DNA from 2 places in the Cloacibacillus sp. An23 genome. Region 2 is predicted to be linked to the other one. Evidence: riboswitches for the same ligand, from Rfam matches in the RefSeq annotation. Region 2 holds a riboswitch; the other holds the start of a gene.
What was found. A riboswitch is a leader RNA that binds a small molecule or an ion and turns the genes downstream of it on or off. The one in region 2 is predicted to bind thiamine pyrophosphate.
Positions count from the first base shown of each region.

Region 1: linked by a shared signal. The riboswitch ahead of thiC (phosphomethylpyrimidine synthase ThiC) and the one ahead of thiD (bifunctional hydroxymethylpyrimidine kinase/phosphomethylpyrimidine kinase) in region 2 are both predicted to bind thiamine pyrophosphate.

Region 1 covers NZ_NFJQ01000004.1:136,443-144,058, forward strand. The annotation lists gene B5F39_RS05085 (LysR family transcriptional regulator) at 1-386, shown strand, start outside; gene rd (rubredoxin) at 476-634, opposite strand; gene B5F39_RS05095 (Xaa-Pro peptidase family protein) at 707-1,804, opposite strand; gene B5F39_RS05100 (AIR synthase related protein) at 1,801-2,784, opposite strand; gene B5F39_RS05105 (epoxyqueuosine reductase QueH) at 2,788-3,351, opposite strand; gene B5F39_RS05110 (tRNA (adenine-N1)-methyltransferase) at 3,344-4,240, opposite strand; gene B5F39_RS05115 (transketolase) at 4,233-6,170, opposite strand; TPP riboswitch at 6,321-6,426, shown strand; gene thiC (phosphomethylpyrimidine synthase ThiC) at 6,492-7,616, shown strand, end outside.
Region 2 covers NZ_NFJQ01000008.1:13,244-20,859, forward strand. The annotation lists gene B5F39_RS08735 (DUF2004 domain-containing protein) at 1-316, opposite strand, end outside; gene thiW (energy coupling factor transporter S component ThiW) at 361-873, opposite strand; gene thiE (thiamine phosphate synthase) at 890-1,531, opposite strand; gene thiM (hydroxyethylthiazole kinase) at 1,521-2,267, opposite strand; gene thiD (bifunctional hydroxymethylpyrimidine kinase/phosphomethylpyrimidine kinase) at 2,260-3,090, opposite strand; TPP riboswitch at 3,142-3,239, opposite strand; gene B5F39_RS08760 (thiamine diphosphokinase) at 3,337-4,047, shown strand; gene B5F39_RS08765 (site-2 protease family protein) at 4,125-4,742, shown strand; gene surE (5'/3'-nucleotidase SurE) at 4,753-5,550, shown strand; gene B5F39_RS08775 (argininosuccinate synthase) at 5,975-7,234, shown strand; gene B5F39_RS08780 (trimeric intracellular cation channel family protein) at 7,496-7,616, shown strand, end outside.

The DNA of each region.
Region 1 (7,616 bases), on a different contig from region 2:
GCTCGCCTGAACACCCGTTCGCCGGAAAAGAGCAGGTAGAGATAAAGGAGCTTGAAGGACAGGATTTTATTATGCGCGAGCCGCAGAGCAAGACGCGCAAAATTTTTGAAACTTATCTGGAGCGCGAGCACGTCGCCGTGGCCGAGAAATGGACCTGCAACAACCCCGAAACTATAAAGTCTGCGGTAATATCAGGCTACGGGCTGTCGGTGCTGTCGGAACGCTACGTAAGGCGCGAGCTGGAGAAGGGGACTATAAAGGCCGTGCCGGTCAGGGACATACATATGGTTCGTGATTTTTCACTCGTCTATCACAAAAGCAAGTATCGTTTCCCCGCTTTCGTCAATTTCGTAACGATTTGCAGTAATTTCAGCGAAATACAGTAAGGCGGGCCGCGCGCGGCCCCCGGATAAAATTCGAGCGGCCCGCGATTACCGGAGCCGCTCGACGCAGTTCAGCTGCGCTGTCGACGTTTTTACTGCGCTTCGAACATCTCCTTGCCGACGCCGCAGACCGGGCAGACCCAGCCGTCGGGGATGTCTTCGAAGGCGGTGCCGGCGGCTATGCCGGAATCGGGGTCGCCTATCTCGGGGTCGTAAACGTAACCGCAAACTGTGCAGACATATTTCTTCATGGGAACTTCTCTCCTTTTCGTTGCTTCGTTATGTGATGCGAAACTCCACGCGGTCATTATAACACGCTGAAATCATTTTGAAACTACGAAGAGTTCCGGCGCGAGTTCATCGGTCAGAAGCTCCGCGCCCTCCGACGTTATCAGATAGTCGTCCTCGAGCCTCATGCCGCGCGAGCCCTCGAAGTAGAGCCCAGGCTCTATCGTCACGACGTCGCCGGCCGCCAGCGCGTCGTCGCGGCGCGGAGAGAGCACCGGGGATTCGTGGACTTCGAGGCCGAAGCTGTGGCCCAGGCTGTGCGTGAAGAATTTTTCTTTTCCTTCCGCGGCGAATACGCGCGCCGCAGTTTCGTGCAGTTCTTTGCCGGAGGCTCCGGCTTTGAGCGCCGCGGCTCCTGCGTCGTGCGCGCGTTTGACGAGCGCGTGGAGCACTAGCGCTTCGTCCGTTGGCTCGCCTATCGAGAAGTTGCGCGTGATGTCGCAGAGGTAGCCGTTCCAGCGCGCGCCGTAGTCCACGGTGACGCATTCGCCGCGCTCCATCGGCTTGTCCGTCGCGCGTCCGTGCGGCATCGCGCCGCGAGCGCCGGAGGCGACTATCATGTCGAAGCCCGCGCCGCCGCCCGCCGCGCTTATGCGGTAGTTGAGCAGCGACTCGAATTCTTTTTCGGTCATGCCCGGGCGCGCGGCGTCGAGCGTTTCGAGGAAGGCGCGCGCGCCTATCGAGGCCGCGCGCTTGATGCAGGAAATCTCCTCCGCGTCCTTCCTGCGGCGCAGCCGCTCCATTATCGCGCCTCCGTCGCGCCACGTTCCGAGGCCGTCCGCTAGGCGCAGCCAGTTTTCGTGCGACGTTTTGCGCGCCTCGCATAAAATCTCCTCCGCGCCGTGCGCGCGCAGGCTTTCGCGCAGGTCTTCGGCGAGATTTTTTTTCTGTTCCTTCACGCAGTAGGGAGACTGGGTCCGTCCGGCCTCGGCGTAGCGCCCGTCGAGGAAGAGCTCCGGTTCCGCGTCGTCGTAGACGACGAGCGCGCCCGCCGTGCCGCGGAAGCCGCTGAGGTAGAAGAGGCTCTCCCAGTTGGAATCTTCGTCGTTGAGCACGACGTAGGCGCGCGCGCCCGCTTCGCGCATTTCCGCGCGCAGCCGCGCCGCGCGGCTCAGAATATATTCCGCGCTCATTCTTTTCCCATCTTCAGCAGACGCCAGAGCTCTTCGGCGGGCTCGGGCAGCTTTTCCGTGAGAGGGCCGCCCATGCGGCCGGCGACGACGGAGTCGAAGCCCGCGGCTTTGAGCGACGCCTGCGCCTCTTCCGCCTTGTCCGCGGGGACGACGGCGAGCAGGCTGCCGGAGGCTATGAGTTTGAGCGGGTCGAAGCCGAGGCGTTCCGCCGCGCGCTTCGTCAGCGGGTGTACCGGAAGCGCGTCGCGCCAAAGTTCGGCGCTGCGTCCGCAGAGCTGCGAAATTTCGTCGAGGCCGCCGAGGAAGCCGCCCTCCGTCGGGTCGTGCATGAATTTCGCGTATTGCCGCACGGCGCGCGACTCGGCGAGCACCGAGGTCATGTCCGCCCACGAGACTATTTCCGCGATTTCCTCCGGCGTCATGAAGGGTTCGAGAAGCTCGGGCCTGTCGAGCGCGAGTATCGACATTCCCTCAATGCCGATGTGTTTCGTTACGATGAGCATGTCGCCTTCGGATATGTCGGTCGCGCGCATGACTTTGTCCGCCGTGCCGATGAGCGCGCCCATGATTACGGGACGGTCGTAGCGGTCGTTGAACTCGGTGTGGCCTCCCGCGACTGCGATGCCCTGAGCTTTGCATTCCTCGTCGATCTCGCTCATTATGCGGCGCGCGCCCTCTTCGCCGAATCTCGGCGGCAGTATGAGCGTGACGGCGAGATATGCGGGGTCGCCGCCTTTCGACGCGATGTCGTTTGAATTTATCCTGACAAGAAGTTTTCCCGCGCCGCTGTCCGCGCCGACTATCGGGTCGGACGAGAAGACGAGATATTTTCCTTCGGGCCAGCGTATGACCGAGGCGTCCTCGCCTACGCCGGGGCCGATGAGCACCTCGGGCCTGCGCGCGCCAACGTAGGAGAGCACGCTGCGTTTGAGCGCCTCGGGCGGCAGCTTGCCGGCGGGGAGTTTGTTTTCTTCCGCCATTTTTTATTTCACCTCTGTGACCGCGGCGTCTCTCATCGAGAAGAGGCAGCCGCAGTAATTCTGTCTGTATAGTCCGAGCCTTCTGCTCTCGGCGACGGAGCGTTTGAAGCCGTCGTTCTTGCGCCAGACGCGCTCGACCCATTCGAGGCCGCGCGCCGCGGCGGCCTGCGCGCCTATTGCGTTGATGAGTTTCGCGTCCTTGTGCGGGCTTATCGTGAGAGTCGTGCACAGGTGCGAGAAGCCGTTTTCGCGCGCGTAGTCCGCCGCGGCCTCTAGCTGCACGCGGAAGCATACGGCGCACCTCGCGCCGCGCTCCGGCTCATCTTCGAGACCGCGCACAGCGGAGAACCATCCTTCCGTATCATACGCTGGCAGTACGAGCTCGCCGCGCGTCTCCGCCGCGAGCATCCGCACGGCTTCGAGCCTGCGTTCGTACTCGGCGGCGGGGTGGATGTTGCCTCCGTAGAAATATCCCGCCGTCTCGTACTCTTCCGATATGAGCTCTGGCCACGGCACGGTCGCGTCGGGCGCGCAGCAGATGTGGAGCAGAAGGCGTTTTTTACTCAACAGGCTCTTTTTCTTCCTTTTGCTCCGCTTCTCCGCTTTCCGGCGCTTCCTCGTGAGCGTCGGCGTTTTCCGCACGTTCGCCAGCTTCAGCCGCGTTTTCCTCCGGCTCCTCGATTTCAGGAAGCGGCAGCGTCTTGACGCCGAAGATGAGATAGCCGGTGTGCCCTATCATCATATCCTCAGGGCGTATGCGGTTCGGCTCGGTCTTGAAGTAGCGCAGCATTATCTCGACGACCTGCACGTCGGCGAAGTTGAACTCATTCAGCGCGCGCAGCGTCTCGGAAATCTGGTTCGTCGTCGGCACGAGTATGCCGAGATGGCAGCCAGGCGCGAGCGCCTCGTAGGCCTTGTCGATGTATTCCCACGGCGCTGGCACGTCGAGGAACACCGCGTCCGCGTTGCGTTCCTTGAAGCCTTCGTCGAGCGAGCGCACGTTGAATTCTATGCGGTGCGCGACGCCCCACTTCTCGGCGTTCTTCCGCGCGAGCGCGGAAAATTCCTCGCGGCGGTCGTAGGTGCAGACCTTGCCGGTGTCGCCGACAAAGTGCGCGAAGGTGCAGCAGAGGCTGCCCGAGCCGGTGCCGCACTCGACGACTGTGCAGCCGGGATATATGTTCAGATGTTCGAGTATGAAGCCGGATTCTTTGGGGAAAACTATCTGCGTCTGGCGCTTGAGGCGGCGCGTGTACTCGCCGAGCGTCGGGCGCAGCAGGTAGTAGACCTGCCCCTTCGGCGTGCGGATGCCCTCGCCGTAGTCGTGCTCCATTATCTCGGAGTGCTTTATCTGCCCGAAGTGCGTCCCCTGCGACTGCCCCGGCTGTACCTTGATGAGGAAGCTGTCGCCTTTTTTCGGGTTCCAGATAAAGACGAGGTCGCCTTCTTTAATCATTGAGAAGTTCCTTCGCCGCGGCGGCTATGCCCTCCGCACAGAGCCCCATCTCGGCGAGCACCTCGGGGCTCGGGCCGGAGCAGCCGTAGCGCGTCACGCCGAGGTTCTTTATTTTTACGGCCTTTCCGGCGCGCGCGAAGGCGAGCGCGGCTATGGCGCCGATGCCGGTCTCGGCGTGGTGGTCCTCCGCCGTCAGCAGCGGCATATCGCCTACGAGCTCGAATAGTTTTTCCGTATCCATCGAGAGCGGCGTCGCGCAGTGCAGCACCTTCGCGCTGACGCCATCTTTCGCAAGCGCCTCCGCGGCTTCGACGGCGCGGCCAGCGAGGTGCCCCATCGTGAGTATCGTCACGTCCGTCCCGTCGCGCAGCACGTCTATCGCGCCGTCGCGGAATTCGTAGTCTCCGCCGAAGAACGGCGTCCCGTCTTCTTTAAGCACTACGGGCAGCACGCTGCGCCCCATCGCGAGGCAGATGTTGCCGGGCTGCGTCAGCATCCAGCGCGTAGCCCTGTCGGTCTGGTTCGGGTCGGCGGGCACGACGACGCGCCAGCCGAAGGTGTTGCGGAACAGGCCGACGTAGTCGATGCACTGGTGAGTCATGCCGTCCTCGCCGACGTCGAGGCCGCTGTGGGTCAGCACCGTCTTGATTCCCGCGCGGTTGATGTCGTTGAGGCGCTGCTGGTTGTAGACCTCGTCGCTTCCGAATACGCCGAAGTCGGCCCACACCGCTACGACTCCCGCCGCCGACGCAGCGCCCGCCGCCGTCGCGGTCGTGTGCTCCTGTATGCCCGCCTCGACGAAATTATCGGGGCAGACCTTGGCGAAGCTGTCGACCTTGACGGAGCCCGCGAGGTCGCAGTCGAAGACGAGCACAGGCGTCGCGCCCTCTTTCTTGTAGTTCAGCTCGCCTACCTCCGCGAGCGCCTTGCCGAAGGCTCCGCGGTTGTCCTTCTTGTCGTCCTTCGTGTATGTGTGCGGCGTCCCCGTGTCGAGCGATGCGGGCTCGTGCTTCACGCTGCGCCCTTTCGGCAGCGGCCCCTTGCGCGCTTCAAGCGCCGCGTTGAAAATCTCCATGCTCCCGCCGAGTTCCATGAGCGCGGTTTCGAGCTTGTCGCCAGAGGCAGGCTTCCCGTGGTAGTCGGGGATCCCCTCCATGAAGGAGACGCCCTTGCCCATCACGGTGTGGCAGAGGATGACGGTCGGGACTTCGGAGGCCGCGGCCGTTTTCATCGCTTTGTAGAGCTCCGCGTAGTCGTGGCCGCAGCACTCGATTATCTTCCAGCCGTCGGCGGCCCAAAGCGCGCGGAGGTCGACCGGCATGACGTCGCCGAGATGGCCGCTTATCTGAATGTCGTTCCAGTCTACGAGCGCGGTGAGGCTCGTGAGCTTTTCCTTGACGGTGATGCGGCGCGCCTCGGCTATCTGCCCTTTTACCTGTTCGCCGTCGCCCATGACGACCCACGTGCGCGCCTTCGAGCCGCGAGCGCGAGCCGCGAGAGCGAAACCGACGCCGGCGGAGAGTCCCTGCCCGAGGTTGCCAGTTCCCCAGTCCACTCCGGGAACGTCGCGCTCGACGTGTCCCTGGTACGGGCTGCCCGTGCGGCGGAAATTCGCCGCCATCTCCTTCGCGTCGAAGAAACCGTACTCGGCGAGCGCCGCGTAGAAGCCTGCGGAGGTGTGTCCGTGGCTCACGACGATGCGGTCGCGCTCCGGCGAGTCCGCAAGCTCGGGCGAGACGTTCGCCGCGCCGAGCAGCGTCATATATATATCCATCGAGGACAGAGCGCCGGCCGGATGTCCGCTCTTCGCGGCAGACGTCGCGACGACGGCCCACATGCGCGCGCGCCGCGCCGCTTCCGCAAGTTTCGCAGCGCCTTCCGCGCTTATGCTTTCGGCCTGAAAGTTGCGTATCTCTTCAGCGATATTCATTTTATAGAAAACTCCTCTCCCCGTTGCGGGAATTGTGTGAACACACTTAGCTTTATTCTACTACCAAAAGAGACCGCTGTGTTGTAATTTTTTCGGCGGCGGCGCGTCGCGCGCGTGTTGACAAAGGCGCGCGCGGGTGTTCTAATAAACGCGAGCAAGCGGGGGAGCCCGGAGGACGGGCTGAGAGGAAGCGGACGCTTCGACCCTTCGACCTGATGCGGGTAATGCCGCCGTAGGAAGATTCGGCTGTTTGAAGTCTTTTAGCGGGAAGCGTCCGTGTCGGCGCTTCCCGCTATTTTTATGAAAGAGAGTGAACGCTGCATGACTTACGTAACGCAGATGGAAGCCGCGAGAAATTCGGTAATCACGAAAGAGATGGAGGCCGCCGCCGCGAAGGAGGGAATCGCGCCCGCGGAGCTGATGCGCCAGATGGCGGAGGGACGCGCGATAATCCCGTGCAACAAGCGCCACGCCTGCATATCGCCGAGCGCCGTAGGCGCGGCTCTGAAAACTAAGATAAACGTCAATCTCGGCACATCGCGCGACATGACCGACATGGAGATGGAGTTCGAGAAGGTCAAGAGCGCCGTCGATATGGGCGCGGAGGCGATAATGGACCTCAGCTCATTCGGCGACACGCGCAAGTTCCGCCGCTACCTCACGGAGAACTGTCCCGCGATGATCGGCACCGTACCGATATACGACGCGGTCGTCTACTACCACAAGCCGCTCGCGCAGATAACGACCGACGAATGGATAGACATAGTGCGGATGCACGCGGAGGACGGCGTGGACTTCATGACGATACACTGCGGCATGAACCGCGACAACGCGGCGAAGTTCAAGCGCAACAAGCGCCTCACTAACATCGTCTCGCGCGGCGGCTCGATAATGTTCGCGTGGATGGAGATGACGGGGAAAGAAAATCCGTTCTTCGAGCGCTTCGACGAGATTCTCGAAATCTGCCGCGAGTACGACGTGACGCTGAGCCTCGGCGACGCCTGCCGCCCGGGCTGCCTCGCCGACGCGACCGACGCGCCGCAGATAGGCGAGCTCATCACGCTCGGCGAGCTGACGAAACGGGCGTGGGCGCGCGACGTGCAGATAATGATAGAAGGCCCGGGCCACATGCCGCTCAACCAGATAGCGGCGAACATGGAAATCGAAAAGACTCTCTGCCACGGCGCGCCGTTCTACGTTCTCGGCCCGATAGTCACCGACGTCGCGCCGGGCTACGACCACATCACCTCGGCGATAGGCGGCGCGATAGCGGCCTCGCACGGCGCGGCCTTCCTCTGCTACGTGACGCCGGCCGAGCATCTGCGCCTGCCCGACGTGAACGACGTCAAAGAAGGGATAATCGCCGCGCGCATAGCCGCGCACGCCGCCGACATAGCGAAGGGCGTGCCGGGCGCGGCCGAGTGGGACTATAAGATGAGCGAAGCG
Region 2 (7,616 bases):
TGTCGTCCACTGGGAACAGCTTCGCCGTGTCCTCCGCCTCCAGCTCGTCGCGGTGAAATTCCATGAAATAGGCGACGGTTGCGTAGTCTTCGCTCTCTTCGTCCGCGAGCGTCTCTTTCAGAAATTTCTTCGCCGCTGCCTCAAGCTCGTCCACGCGGTCGAGCATCAGGGCGGCTCTTTCCATCGCCGCTTCGTCCGCGGTCAACGTCTCTTCCACGTCGAACCAGAACGGCTGTCCCGCTTCGCCCTTGCCGAGGAAAATCTCTTCGCCGGGGGTGTACTCGATGTCAGGGTATTTTTCGCTGTTCAGCTTCATCACGGTTTCTCCTTTGCTTTATGGATTCCCAGCTACATCATGCTTCAGAAGGTGCGCGTAACGTTCCGCCTCCTGTTGAGCGCCCAGACGAGGGCCGCGCCGATGACGGCTCCGGGGACGGAGCTTATCAGGAACGAACCGGAGAAGAAATAAAATCCGACGCTTTTGCCTATCGCGGGGCCGAGCAGCTTTGCGCCCACCCACGCGCCCACTATGCCAGTGCCGGCGGGCTCCGCGCAGGCGGCGGCTATCCTGTACTTTTCCGGTAGAGCGCGTGCCGCGAGGCCGACGAAGAGCGCGCCGAACATGCTGCCGGGGAAGGCGAAGAGGCTGCCCGTGCCGAGCAGGTTGCGGATGACGCTCGTCGTGAAGGCCGCGCCGACGGCCCACCACGGGCCGAGGACGATTCCGGCGAGGACGTTTATCGTGTGCTGGAACGGGAAGCATTTCGTCGGCCCCATCGGTATGGAGACGACGGATAGCACGACGCCAGCGGCCGCGAGCGCGCCCGCGAGCACGGCTTTTTTCAGAAGTATGTCGTTTTTGTCGTTTCTCATTTTTTCGCTTCTTTAATTAAAAATATTTGTTTATCTCGTTTATCAGAGCGCCGGCCGCGGCTTCGGGGTCTTCCGCGCGCATGACCGCGCCGGAGAGCGATATGCCGCTCGCGCCGCAGCCCGCGAGCTCGCGGACGTTGGACAGCTCTATGCCGCCTATCGCGACCGAGGGGATGCTTATCGCGGAGAGCGTATTTTTGATTCCGTCGGGTCCTATGACGACGGCGTCGCCCTTCGTCGCCGTGCCGAAGGCCGCGCCGCAGCCTACGTAGTCCGCGCCGAGCCGCTCGGCCTCGCGCGCTAGCTCCGGAGTGCGCGCCGTGCCTCCGATTATGAAGTCCGGCCCCGCGATCGCGCGGGCCGCGTCCACGGGAAGGTCTTTCTGCCCGAGGTGTACTCCGTCGGCGTGGGCGGCGAGCGCTATGTCGAGCCTGTCGTTGACGACGAAAAGCGCGCCGCGCTCCGCGCAGAGCTTTTTCAGAGCGAGCGCCGTCCCGTAGGTTTCGCGCCCCGTCCAGCTCTTTACTCGAAGCTGCACGGCCGTAGCGCCTCCCGCGAGCGCGGCGCGCGTCTTTTCTATAACGGCCTCCGGCGCGTCGCCCTCTCCGCATATCACGTAAAGGCGAAGCTTTTCCGCGAGTTTTTTTCTATCGTACATTTTTCTCTTCCTCCGAATGAAGCTCGGCGAGCCAATCCATGAAGGCCGTGCGGAACGAGTATGGGCCGGCCGAGGCGCTGTCCTTCTCGGCGAGCGCCGCGGCGCGCCGGAAGAGCTTCAGCGCGTGCAGCGAGGCTTCGAACGGAGCTTCGCGCGAGCAGAAGAGAGCCGTCGCGCTGCCGAGCGCGCATCCTATGCCGCTCGTCATGGCGAGCAGCTTCGAGCCGCCGCTTACCGTCTCGCTTTTTTCTCCGTCCGATATAAAATCGAGCTCGCCGGTGCAGTAGACCGCGGCTCGGTATTTTTTCGCGCACTCCGCGACTATCCCGGCCGCCCCAGCCTCGCCGCATTCGCTCGACACGCCGCGCGGGGCCGCGCCCTCGCCGCAGAGCGCCGCGATTTCGGAAAAATTCCCCTTTATGACGGAAAACTTTATTTCGGAGAGCAGCGCGTCCGCCGCCTCCGTGCGGAAGCGCGAGAAGCCGTAACCCACCGCGTCCATGACTATCGGACGTTCGTGCTCAGCCGCCGCGCGCGCCGCCGCGAGGTACAGCTCGCGCGCGCGGCCGGGCGGCGTGCCGATGTTTATCAGCAGGGCGTCGCAGGCCGCGGCGATTTCGGCCGCCTCTTCCGGCTGCGGCGACATTATCGAGACGCCGCCGAGCAGGGCCACGCAGTCCGCCTGGAGCTGCGCCGAGACGGTGTTCGTTATCTGATAGACCAGCGGCTTAGCCATTGATTATTTCTATCCACGGCATAGTCACAGCGTGGCCGAGGCATCCCGCTCCGTGGCCGGCCGTCACGCCGTAATGCAGCCCGGCGCGCAGGTAAAGCCGCGCGCGGCGCACTGCCTCGGCGAGTCCGCAGCCGGCCACGAGCTCCGCCGCTATCGCGGAGCTAAGAGTGCAGCCCGTGCCGTGGTTCGCGGTCGTGTCGATGCGCTTGTCCTCGAATAGCGTCATCTTCCCGTCCGCGTATAGCACGTCGGTGATAGTCTCCGGCTCGCCTCCGAGATGCCCGCCTTTGACGAGCACCGCGCCGCAGCCGAGCTTCGCTATCTGCGCCGCCGCATCCTTCATATCCTCGACGGTGCGCACGGCCGCGCCTGTCAGCTTCTCGGCTTCGGGCAGGTTCGGCGTCACAATCATAGCCATGGGGACGATTATGCTTTTCACCGCCTCCACAGCGTCCGCCTCGAGCAGAGAGTCTCCGCTCTGCGCGACCATCACTGGATCGACTACTATCTTTTTTATGCCGAGTTCGGCGAGCCCTTCCGCCGCGGCGCTGATGTCCGCGCGATTGCCGAGCATCCCCGTCTTCACGGCGTCGAGCGGGAAGTCGCGCCCGACCGCGAGTATCTGCGCCTTCACAATCTCCGGCGGCACGGAGTGTATGCCGCTCACGCCGAGCGAATTCTGCACCGTCACCGCAGTTATCGCCGACGTTCCGAATATCTTGAGCGCGGCGAAAGTTTTCAAATCCGCCTGTATGCCCGCGCCGCCGCCTGAATCGCTGCCGGCGACCGTCATCGCGACGCCTCTGTATATGCCCTGTCTCAAATCCGTTCCTCCTTATCAAAAAAGCCCCGCATCGTGCGCGGGGCGTAAAATCGTCATACAAAGCCTCGCTTCCTACGCCGGCGTTGACCGGATCAGGTCTGGGGTCGAAGTAGCCTTCCTCTCAGCTTTGCGCTCCCCCGGAGAGCCTTCAATAAATTATCTGCCCGCGCGGCGGCGCTGTCAACTTGACAAAGGCGGCGCGCGTTGCTACAAACTTCACGGAAAGGCGGGCTTGCTGTGAAACGTATGGAACTTCCTGGAATTGCCATAGAAAACGAAAATATCGCGGAGGGCGGCCTCTGCGTGATGGTCCTCGGCGGGCGCGCGCCGTCGCCTGAATTTCTCGCGCGCGCCGCGGAGTACGGCGAAGTGTGGGCCGTGGACAGGGGAGTAGAAGCCTGCCGCGCGGCGGGGATAGTCCCCGCGATGCTCGTCGGCGACCGAGACAGCGGAAGCGCGGAGGCGTGGCGCTGGGCCGAGGAGAACGGCGCGCCGGTGCGCGAGTATCAGAGCGACAAGGATCTGACGGATTTTCAGCTCGCTCTGAAAATATTTGTTGAATCGCATAAAAATAACGGGAAAAAATTGTTTCTGACCGGCGCGCTCGGCGGGAGATTCGACCATTTATGGAGCCTCGTCATATCTTTTTTGAACCTCGCGCCGCGAGGCGTTCAGCTCTGCGCGGCCGACGACCACGAAGGGCTGCTCTTCCTTCACGGGCCGCAGAGCTATTCGCTCGAGTTTGCGAGGAAGCCGAAGGCCGTCTCGCTGCTCTCGTTTTCGCCGCGCTGCGAAGGCGTCTGCATATCGGGCGTGCGCTGGCCGCTTTCCTGCGCGGAACTTAGTTACGGCTTCCCCTACGCCGTGAGCAACCGCGTAGACGGGGACGGGCGCGTCGATGTCTCGTGCGGCTACGGCACGCTCGGCCTCTGCTGGACGTGGAACGACGCATTCTAGCTCCGCCGCTTGGCGCGTGCCGCCCGCCGCTTAACATGATAGAATAGGCCGGTAATTGGATATAAGGATGTGAGTCGATGTTAGGACACATTTTCTCGCCCGGCGGATTTGCGAACCTGCTGCTCAGCGTCCCCGCAGTGCTATGGGCGATAACTTTTCACGAATTCTGCCACGGCTTCGCCGCGAAGCTGCTCGGCGACCCGACCGCTGAGCGCGAGGGACGGCTCTCGCTCAACCCGCTCGACCATATCGACCCGATAGGCGCGCTCTGCCTTCTGCTCTTCCGCTTCGGCTGGGCGAAGCCCGTGCCGATAGACACGCGCTACTTCAAGCACCCGAAGCGCGACATAATAATCGTCAGTCTCGCGGGCGTCGTAGGCAACCTGCTGACGGCGTTCGTCTGCGCGAGGCTCGTGAACTTCTTCCCCGGCCTGTTCATGAGCTGGGGCGCGCAGCAGTTCATACTTCTGATGATATACATCAACCTCGGCCTCGCGGCCTTCAACATCATCCCGATACCGCCGCTCGACGGCTCGCGCATACTCTACGTGCTGCTTCCGTACCAGTGCATGAAATACTACTACTGGCTCGAACGCTACGGCATGTTCGTCGTCGTCGGCCTGCTCGTGCTCGGCATATTCCCGTACATCATGTATCCGATAATGACCGTGCTGTTCCACATCGTCATGTTCTAGGAGGAAATCCGTGAAAAAGATACTTGTCACCAACGACGACGGCGTCTACGCCGAAGGCATACTTGAACTGGCGCGCGCCCTCTCGTCCGCCGGATACGAGACGCTAGTCTGCGCGCCCGACAGGGAGCGCAGCGCGTCGGGGCATTCCATGACGATGGACAGGCCGCTCCAGATCAAGCGCGCGGACGCGGCGCTGACAGGGGGGCTCGAGGCGTGGTGCTGCGACGGCACGCCGACCGACTCCGTGATAATGGCGCTCGAAGCGCTTAAATTTCCTGCCGATGTAGTGATTTCAGGCATAAACCGCGGGCCGAACCTCGGCGACGACATCACCTACTCCGGCACGGCCTGCGCTGCGATGGAGGGCGTGATTGCGGGACTTCCGGCGATGGCGGTCTCGCTCGTCTGCGGCTCGCGCGACGCGGAGCTGCATTTCTCCACGGCCTCGCGCGCTGCGCTCGAAATACTCGAATGGACGCAAAAACACCCGATGGGCGAGGGCGTATTCTACAACGTCAACGTGCCGAACGTACCGCTCGAAGAGCTGCGCGGCGTAAAGCTCGCGCGCAAGGGCAAACGCCGCTATCATGACAAGATCACCGTGATAAAGACGCCGTTCGGCGGAGAAGCCTACTGGGTCGGCGGGCGCATCGTAGACGGCGATGACGAAGACACGGACGTGCGCGCCGTGTCGCGCGGCTTCGCCTCCGTCACGCCCGTGCATCTTGAAATGACGTCGTTCACGGAGCTCGAACGCATTTCGGCGCTCTCTATGGAGCGCGACGTGGACGCCGCGCTCGGCAGATAAACTGAACGAAGCGCGCACCTTGGTTCAATTTGAACGCGGAGCCTTGCACTGTTGACAAATCCGCGCTATCTGTTAAAATGCTTCGCAAGTTTTGATGAAGGAGGGGCGAAGGTGAGACTTAAATCTGTCGGACGAATAAGACGTATACGACGAATGTTCCGTCAAGAGCATACAGCTTTATGCGACGACGGGGACATGAATCGGGTCGTTCGGCGACAGAGATGAGGAGCCACCGGCTGAAAGCGCCTCTCGCAAAGAAGATCCAAATTCCGCACCCCAGAGCATAACCGAACGAAGCGGACATCTAACGATGTCAACAAGGGTGGCACCGCGGGTAATTCAGCCCGTCCCTTTCCTGAACGGAAACGGGACGGGCTTTTTTATGTTTTTAGAAAAAAGAAAAATTTCTAAGGAGGAAATTCAAATGGCAGAAAGCAAAGGAAAAGTAATACTCGCTTACAGCGGAGGACTCGACACGTCGGTGGCTATTCCGTGGCTTCACGAACAGGGATACGAGGTCGTTACGCTCACGATGCACGTCGGGCAGCAGGCCGACAACCTCGAGGAGATAAAGCAGAAGGCGTACGTCGCCGGAGCTTCCAAGGCCTACGTCGTAGACCTGCGCGAGGCATTCATAGACACGTTCGTCTGGCCCGCGCTCAAGGCCAACGCGGTCTATCAGGGAGTTTACCCGCTCAACTCGGCGCTCTCGCGCCCGATGATAGCACAGGCTCTCATCTGGTGCGCCGAGAAGGAGGGCGCGGTCGCGGTCGCCCACGGCTGCACCGGCAAGGGACAGGACCAGGTCCGCATCGAAGTCGCCTGCAACGCGCTGAACCCCGACATCGAAGTTCTCGCGCCTGTCCGCGACTGGGGCTTCACGCGCGAGGAAGAGATGGACTACGCCGCGGCGCACAACGTCCCCGTGCCCACGACGAGGAAGAGCCCCTACAGCATCGACGACAACCTCTGGGGCCGCTCCATCGAGTGCGGAATACTCGAAGACCCGTGGAACGAGCCGCCGAAGGACGCCTATAAGCTCACCGTAGACCCGGTGGACGCGCCGGACGAAGAAGTGACCGTCGAGATAACCTTCGAGAACGGCGTCCCCGTCGCGATAAACGGCGAGAAAATGGGCGCGATAGAGCTCATCGACTACATGAACAAGACGGCGGGCAAGGCCGGATACGGCAGGATAGACATGATCGAAGACCGCCTCGTCGGCTTCAAGAGCCGCGAAGTCTACGAATGCCCCGGCGCGCTCGCGCTCATCGCCGCGCACAAGAAGCTCGAGACTCTGACGCTCTCCAAGGACGTGCTCAAGACGAAGCGCGAGCTCGAGGTCAAGTTCGGCGAGCTAACCTACGAGGGCTACTGGTTCTCGCCGCTCATGGAGGCGATACAGGCCTTCGTGGAAACGACGCAGAAGTCCGTCAGCGGCACCGTCCGCATGAAGCTCTACAAGGGCAACTGCATCATCGACGGCATGAAGTCCGACACCTCCGTCTACAGCAAGGCGCTTGCGACCTACTCCGCCGGAGACATCTTCGACCAGTCCGCCTCCGTCGGCTTCATCAAGATATGGGGAATGCCGATAAAGACCTGGCGCCAGGTCCACAAGGAGAAGAACATCAACCCGATAGACAAGCTCATGCTCGAAAAGGGCAAAGACGCGACGAAGTAAAAAACGCGGCGCGTATGCCAGCGCCGCCGAGCGCAAGGGCGCGCCGGACGCAGACACCGGCGCGCCCTTCGTTTATACTTATCGGACGGCGCAGAAAAGACCGCCGCTTTCCGCAGCCTGTTTCCGGCTCCGGTCCCTCTGTGGCGCGGGGATCAGAGCTCCCTCGCCGCGCGGCTTCCGAGAAAAGCTTCGCTCGAGGAAGAAAGATGCGGCGCTTTTTTGCCGCCGGTCAAAACCATACGCTTTGTGGGAGGCGCGCGCGTGTATTCCGTTTCCGATTTGACGCTGCTGGAGGCTATTGGGGTCGTCAGCTTCGCTTTGAGCGGGGCCTATGCGGCTATTCAGAGAAAGATGGACGTTTTCGGCGTCCTGATACTGGCTT